Regions from separate parts of the Tenggerimyces flavus genome, predicted to be linked through region 1. Evidence: predicted binding sites of a transcription regulator. Region 1 holds the regulator's gene; each other region holds the start of a gene.
What was found. The regulator HrcA, encoded in region 1, represses chaperone genes, less so after heat shock. The targets are predictions, from matches to a motif close to TTGGCACTCGNNNNNNNCGAGTGCCAA.
Positions count from the first base shown of each region.

Region 2: groL (chaperonin GroEL) is a predicted target of HrcA. The motif match lies at 1,528-1,554, and genes of this name have one in related genera.
Region 3: groES (co-chaperone GroES) is a predicted target of HrcA. The motif match lies at 986-1,012, and genes of this name have one in related genera.

Region 1 covers NZ_JAFBCM010000001.1:6,218,726-6,220,990, reverse strand. The annotation lists gene JOD67_RS29240 (MBL fold metallo-hydrolase) at 1-179, opposite strand, end outside; gene hrcA (heat-inducible transcriptional repressor HrcA) at 457-1,473, shown strand; gene dnaJ (molecular chaperone DnaJ) at 1,500-2,265, shown strand, end outside.
Region 2 covers NZ_JAFBCM010000001.1:2,010,209-2,012,473, reverse strand. The annotation lists gene groL (chaperonin GroEL) at 1-1,388, opposite strand, end outside; gene JOD67_RS09285 (cellulase family glycosylhydrolase) at 1,665-2,265, shown strand, end outside.
Region 3 covers NZ_JAFBCM010000001.1:2,778,472-2,780,736, reverse strand. The annotation lists gene groL (chaperonin GroEL) at 1-433, opposite strand, end outside; gene groES (co-chaperone GroES) at 531-827, opposite strand; gene JOD67_RS13065 (class I SAM-dependent methyltransferase) at 1,029-2,210, shown strand; gene JOD67_RS13060 (SigE family RNA polymerase sigma factor) at 2,225-2,265, shown strand, end outside.

The DNA.
Region 1 (2,265 bases):
TCGACCGGGAGATCATGGGCCAGCTCGGCGCCCTGCTCGGGCGAGCCGAGCGTGTCGACGACCAGCAGCCCGCCGGCGCCGGCCACGACGCCCACGGTCGTGTCGAACGGACCGTACGTCCGCGCCCAGCACCGCTCGCCGACCTCGACCCAGCCCCGCTGCCCACCCGCGCTCGTCATGGCGCCAGCATCCCGAATCCCTTGAGCGCTCCCCAGTCCGGGGCCACCTTCTCCACAGCTCGCGCCACTTCACCCACCGAATCGGGGTTCGGCGGCCGCTTGCCACGTTGGAAAACCCCAGCCGGTTGGGTGAAGTGGCGCTTGGGTCGGGACACATCACCGCGGCGGGCGGCGAAGGTGGGCGGGCTGTGGAAGCGTGGGCCGTCCTAAGGCGCGCGAGCCCGTAGACTGGCACTCGTACTTATCGAGTGCCAAGCTGCCCCGGGGAGGTGAGTCGATGTTGGACGAACGCAAGCTCTCGGTGTTGCGCGCCATCGTCGAGGACTACGTCCACACCCAGGAGCCGGTGGGTTCGAAGGCACTCGTCGACCGGCACAACCTCGGCGTCTCGCCGGCCACCGTGCGCAACGATATGGCGGCGCTGGAGGAGGACGGCTACATCGCCCAGCCGCACACGAGCGCGGGGCGGATCCCGACTGACAAGGGCTACCGGCTGTTCGTCGACCGGCTGACCACGGTCAAGCCGATGAGCGGCGCGGAGAAGCGGGCGATCTCGATGTTCCTCGAGGGCGCTGTGGACCTCGACGATGTCGTGCACCGGACCGTACGCCTGCTCGCCCAGCTCACCCGCCAGGTCGCGGTCGTGCAGTACCCCATCCTGACCCGCAGCAGCGTCCGGCACGTCGAGCTCGTCACGCTTTCACCGAGCCGGCTGCTGCTCGTGCTCATCACCAGCACCGGCCGAGTCGAGCAGCGCGTGGTCGACCTCCCGGTCGACGTCTCCGAACAGCTGCTCGGAGACCTGCGGGCGCGGCTCAACGCGGCCGTCGTGGGGCGCCGGCTCGTCGAGGTCCAGCCGAACGTCGCCGACCTGCCCGAGCAGTTCGCCCACGAGGATCGCGCGATCGTCACGCCGGTGGTCACGACGTTCCTCGAGACCGTGGTGGAGCGACCGGACGAGCGGATCGCGGTCGGCGGTACGGCCAACCTCACGTTGTTCGGCACCGAGTTCGACCACTCGATCCGCGACGTCCTCGAGGCGCTGGAGGAGCAGGTCGTGCTGCTGCGCCTGCTGGGTGAGGCGAGCGGGTCGTCGTTGACCGTTCGGATCGGCCACGAGAACCAGTACGCGGAGCTGGCGGCGGCCACCCTTGTCACGACCGGATATGGTCCAGGGAGCGAAGCGGTCGGCACACTTGGAGTTGTAGGGCCGACCCGCATGGACTACCCCGGCACCATGGGCGCCGTCCGGGCAGTTGCACGCTATGTCAGCCAGATCCTCGCAGGGGAATGAAGTCTGTGCATGAGGCTACCCAGAGCATGAGCCAGGACTATTACGAGCTCCTCGGCGTGCGCCGAGACGCGAACGCCGAGGACATCAAGAAGGCGTACCGCAAGCTCGCGCGCACCCTGCACCCGGACGTCAACCCGGATCCGGAGACACACGAGCGGTTCAAGGAGATCACCCGGGCGTACGAGGTGCTGTCCGACCCGAAGAAGCGCGAGGTGTACGACCTCGGCGGCGACCCGCTCGGCGCTGCCGGGCCGGGCGGCGCGGGCTTCGGGCCTGGGTTCTCGTTCACCGACATCATGGACGCGTTCTTCGGCCAGGCGACGCAGCGTGGGCCCCGCCCGCGCCGGCGGCGCGGCCAGGACGCGTTGCTGCGGCTGACGATCGACCTCGCGGAGGCCGTCTTCGGCGCCGTTCGCGAGATCCAGGTCGACACCGCGGTGGTCTGCGGCTCGTGTGGTGGCGAGGGCGCGGCGCCGGGGACCCGGCCGACGACCTGCCCGGCCTGCGAGGGACGCGGCGAGGTCAACTCGGTACAGCGTTCGTTCCTCGGCAACGTGATGACGTCGCGTCCGTGCTCGCGCTGCCAGGGTTTCGGCACCGTGATCCCCAACCCGTGCCCGGAGTGCGCCGGCGAGGGTCGGGTGCAGACGCGGAAGACGCTGTCGATCCGGATCCCCGCGGGCGTCGACGACGGAACGCGCATCCAGCTGGCCGGCCAGGGCGAGGTCGGCCCCGGCGGCGGTCCGGCGGGCGACCTCTACATCGAGGTCGAGGTCGCGCCGCACGAAGTGT
Region 2 (2,265 bases), 4.2 Mb from region 1:
ACGACGCCACCCTCGAGGCCAGCGTTGATCGCGATCTGCTTCAGCGGAGCCTCGATCGCGACCTTCACGATGTTGGCACCAGTCGCCTCGTCACCCTCGAGCTCGAGCTTCTCGAAAGCCGCGAGACCCGCGAGCAGCAGAGCCACGCCGCCACCGGCGACGATGCCCTCCTCGACGGCCGCCTTCGCGTTGCGAACGGCGTCCTCGATGCGGTGCTTGCGCTCCTTCAGCTCGACCTCGGTCGCAGCGCCGACCTTGATCACCGCAACACCGCCGGCGAGCTTCGCCAGACGCTCCTGCAGCTTCTCCCGGTCATAGTCGGAGTCGCTCTTCTCGATCTCGGCACGGATCTGCGCGACCCGACCAGCGATCTGCTCCTGGTCACCGGCGCCCTCGACGATGGTGGTCTCGTCCTTGGTCACCGTGATCTTGCGCGCCCGGCCGAGCAGGTCGAGCGAGGAGTTCTCGAGCTTGAGACCGAGCTCCTCGGAGATGACCTGTCCACCAGTGAGAACGGCGATGTCGGTCAGCATGGCCTTGCGGCGGTCGCCGAAGCCGGGGGCCTTGACGGCCACGGACTTGAACGTGCCACGGACCTTGTTGACGACGAGCGTGGCCAGAGCCTCGCCCTCGACGTCCTCGGCGATGATCAGCAGCGGCTTGCCGCCCTGCATGACCTTCTCCAGGACCGGAAGCAGGTCCTTCACCGCGGTGATCTTGGAGTTGACGATGAGGATGTAAGGCTCGTCGAGGACGGCCTCCATGCGCTCGGCGTCGGTCCAGAAGTAGCCGGACAGGTAGCCCTTGTCGAAGCGCATGCCCTCGGTGAGCTCGAGCTCGAGTCCGAAGGTGTTGCTCTCCTCGACGGTGATGACGCCTTCCTTGCCCACCTTGTCCATCGCGTCGGCGATGATCTCGCCCACGCTGGTGTCGGCCGCGGAGATCGACGCGGTGGACGCGATCTGCTCCTTGGTCTCGACGTCCTTGGACAGGTTCTGCAGCTGCTCGGCGACAGCCTCGACGGCCTTCTCGATGCCGCGCTTCAGCGCGATCGGGTTGGCGCCGGCGGCGACGTTGCGCAGACCCTCGCGAACGAGTGCCTGGGCGAGCACGGTGGCGGTGGTCGTACCGTCACCCGCGACGTCGTCGGTCTTCTTGGCTACCTCTTTGACGAGCTCGGCCCCGATCTTCTCCCACGGGTCTTCGAGCTCGATCTCCTTCGCGATGGAGACGCCGTCGTTCGTGATCGTCGGCGCACCCCACTTCTTCTCGAGGACGACGTTGCGGCCCTTGGGGCCGAGCGTCACCTTGACGGCGTCAGCGAGGGTGTTCATACCCCGCTCGAGGCCGCGCCGGGCTTCCTCGTTGAACGAGATGATCTTGGGCATGTAGCTGGATCCTCCCCCAGTCGGGTGGATGTCGTGTGGCGGCTCGACGCCCGCGACGGACGGCCCGGCTCACCGCCGAAACCTCGCCGAACCAACCCTCTGCTGTTATCACTCGCGACCTTCGAGTGCTAACAGTTGTTTAGCACTCGACTGGGGAGAGTGCAAGCTCGACCAGGCTTGCGCGCTCGTGAACGGTGCGCCAGCGGCCCGCCAGCGAAATGCAGCAGAGTAAGGGGGCGAACGGACAATCCGGACAGAACAGGACGACACCTCACGATGTGGCGAACGATCCACCTGCTCACGGCCGGCGCCCTGGTCGCGGCGCTCGCACCCGCCGCCCTCGCTCCGCAGCCCGCCGAAGCCGTGCCCGGCCTCACCCCGCTGCCCCGGCTGGAGTCGGTCACGCCGGCAGGCAAGCAGTACGGCGCGCTCCAGGAGATCGGAACGGGACGGAAGTTCCTCCCCCGCGGCGCCAACTACGTACGGCTCACCGAGACACCCACGGCGCACCACTCGACGTTCGAACCCGGCCGCTACACCAACGCCGAAGCCGAACAGACGCTCGCGCGGCTGCACCAGGACGGCTACAACGCCGTCCGCGTCTTCATCGACCATGGCAACGTCACCGACGCCGACACGCACAAGAAGCCGCACGGCATCGGCCGCGGCATGACCGACACCACTCCGTACTACGGCCCGTACCTCGACAACGTCGCGAGCTTCGTCAAGCTCGCGACCAAGTACCAGATCAGGGTCATGTTCTCCCTCGACCTGTTCCCGCAGAGCAGGTACTACTACGACCTCGTCGGCAACGTGGACCGCAAGGCGGTCAACATGGACGGTCGCAACCTCAACTACCTGCACCCGACCTACGTGC
Region 3 (2,265 bases), 3.4 Mb from region 1:
GCGCCATCTGGTCCTTGGTGTCGACGGACTTCGCGCTGTCGAGCAGGTGCTTGTTGAGCGCCTCGACGCCAATGTCGATGCCGCGCTTGAGCGCCATCGGGTTGGAGCCGGCCGCCACGGCACGCAGGCCGCGGTGCACCATCGCCTGCGCCAGCACCGTCGCGGTGGTGGTGCCGTCACCGGCGATGTCGTTGGTCTTGGTGGCGACCTCCTTGACGAGCTGGGCACCCAGGTTCTCGAACGGGTTGTCCAGCTCGATCTCACGAGCGACGGTCACGCCGTCGTTCGTGATGGTCGGAGCGCCCCACTTCTTGTCGATCACGACGTTGCGGCCCTTGGGGCCGAGCGTCACCTTCACGGTGTTCGCGAGGGCGTCGACGCCGCGCTCCAGCGCGCGCCGTGCGTCCTCGTCGAACTCCAGAATCTTGGGCATGAGGAAAGTACGTCCTTCCACGGCGACGCCCCGGGAGCCGAATCCCCTTGGCAGGGTGGCAGCCCGGGGCCTAGCCGATCGTCAGGTCAGCGGAAGATCACTTCTCGACGATGGCGAGCACGTCGCGAGCGGACAGGATCAGGTAGTCCTGGCCGTTGTACTTGACCTCGGTGCCGCCGTACTTGCTGAAGATCACCTTGTCGCCGACAGCGACGTCGAGCGGAACACGGTTGCCGTTGTCGTCGATGCGACCCGGCCCCACCGCGAGGACCTCGCCCTCCTGGGGCTTCTCCTTCGCGGTGTCGGGAATCACGAGCCCGGACGCAGTCGTTTCCTCGGCGTCGAGCGCCTGAACGACGATGCGGTCCTCGAGCGGCTTGATGGAGACCGACACTTGCTGACCTCCCCTTTCACGGGATGTCACGGTGACTGTGGAACATGACCGTTTGGACGCGAACGGCAGGTCGTCGTCGCGGTGTCGACCGACCAGCTCGCTGATGCTGTCATTGGCACCCTAAGGTCGAGAGTGCCAACTCTGAATCTAGGCCGTCTTTAGCACTCGGTCAACCTGAGTGCCAATGGATTGGGGTGCCATTTGGAACTGGAGACGTTCCGGGCGCTCCGGACGCCTGCGGGCTCGCGGTTGCTGGCCGCCTGCGAGGGCTACCGGGAGGCGGACGCCGTACGGCTGGCGACCCGCCTGCGCAAGGACCATCCGGCTGACCTCGTCGCGGCAGCGCTGACCCAGGCTTCGCTCCGGCAGCAGGCGGCGGCGAAGTTCGGAGCGGACGCCGCCCTCCTCTTCTTCACCCGCGAGGGCCTGGAGCAGGCGACCACCCGGGCGGTCGCCGAGCACCGGACGCGGCGCCTGAACGGGGCGGTCGTGGATCTGTGCTGCGGCCTCGGCGGCGACCTGCTCGCCCTCGCCCGCGCCGGCCTCCAGGCGACCGGCGTCGACCGAGACCCGCTGACCGTCGAGCTCGCCCGGGCCAACCTCGAGGTGCTGGGCCTGGCCGCGACCGTCGAGCAGGCGGAAGTCGAGTCGTACGACCGCTCGCCGTACGACGTCGCGATCGCCGACCCGGCGCGGCGTGGGGCGCGCGGGCGGATCTTCGACCCGGCCGCGTACTCGCCGCCGTGGTCGTTCGTCCTCGCCCTGCTCGAGAGCGACGCCTGTGTGAAGACCGCGCCGATCATCCCGCACCGGCTGGTCCCCGAGGGGGTCGAGGCGGAGTGGGTCAGCGAGCGCGGCGAGGTCAAGGAGGCGGCGCTGTGGTCGGGGCGCTTCGTGTCCGCGCGGCGGCGGGCCACCGTTCTCGCCTCCGGGGCTTCGCTGACCGACGCCGACGATCCGGGCGGCGCGGACGTGCTTCCGCCGTCCGGCTACCTGTACGAGCCGGACGGTGCCGTCGTCCGCGCCGGCCTCGTCACCGCGGTCGCGCCGCTGGTCGGGGGCGCACTGCTGCACGCGGAGATCGCGTACCTCACCTCTCAGGAACTGGTGGCGACGCCGTTCGCGACCGCGTACGAGATCACCGACGTGCTGCGGTACGACGAGCGCCAGCTCCGCAAGCTGTTCAAGGACCGGAAAGTCGGCCGGCTGACCATCAAGAAGCGCGGTCTCGACGTCGACCCGGCCGACGTACGCAAGCGCCTGGTCGCGAAGGGGCCGAACGAGGCGACGCTGGTCCTCACCCGCACGCCGGAGAGCACGGTCGCGCTGCTGTGCGAAAGTCGTTTGCGACCTTTGCCCCACTCGCCGCGTCCTTCCTCGTAGAGGGAGAGGTGACGGTGACCGACGCCGCCGAGGATTTCCACGCGTACGTGTACGC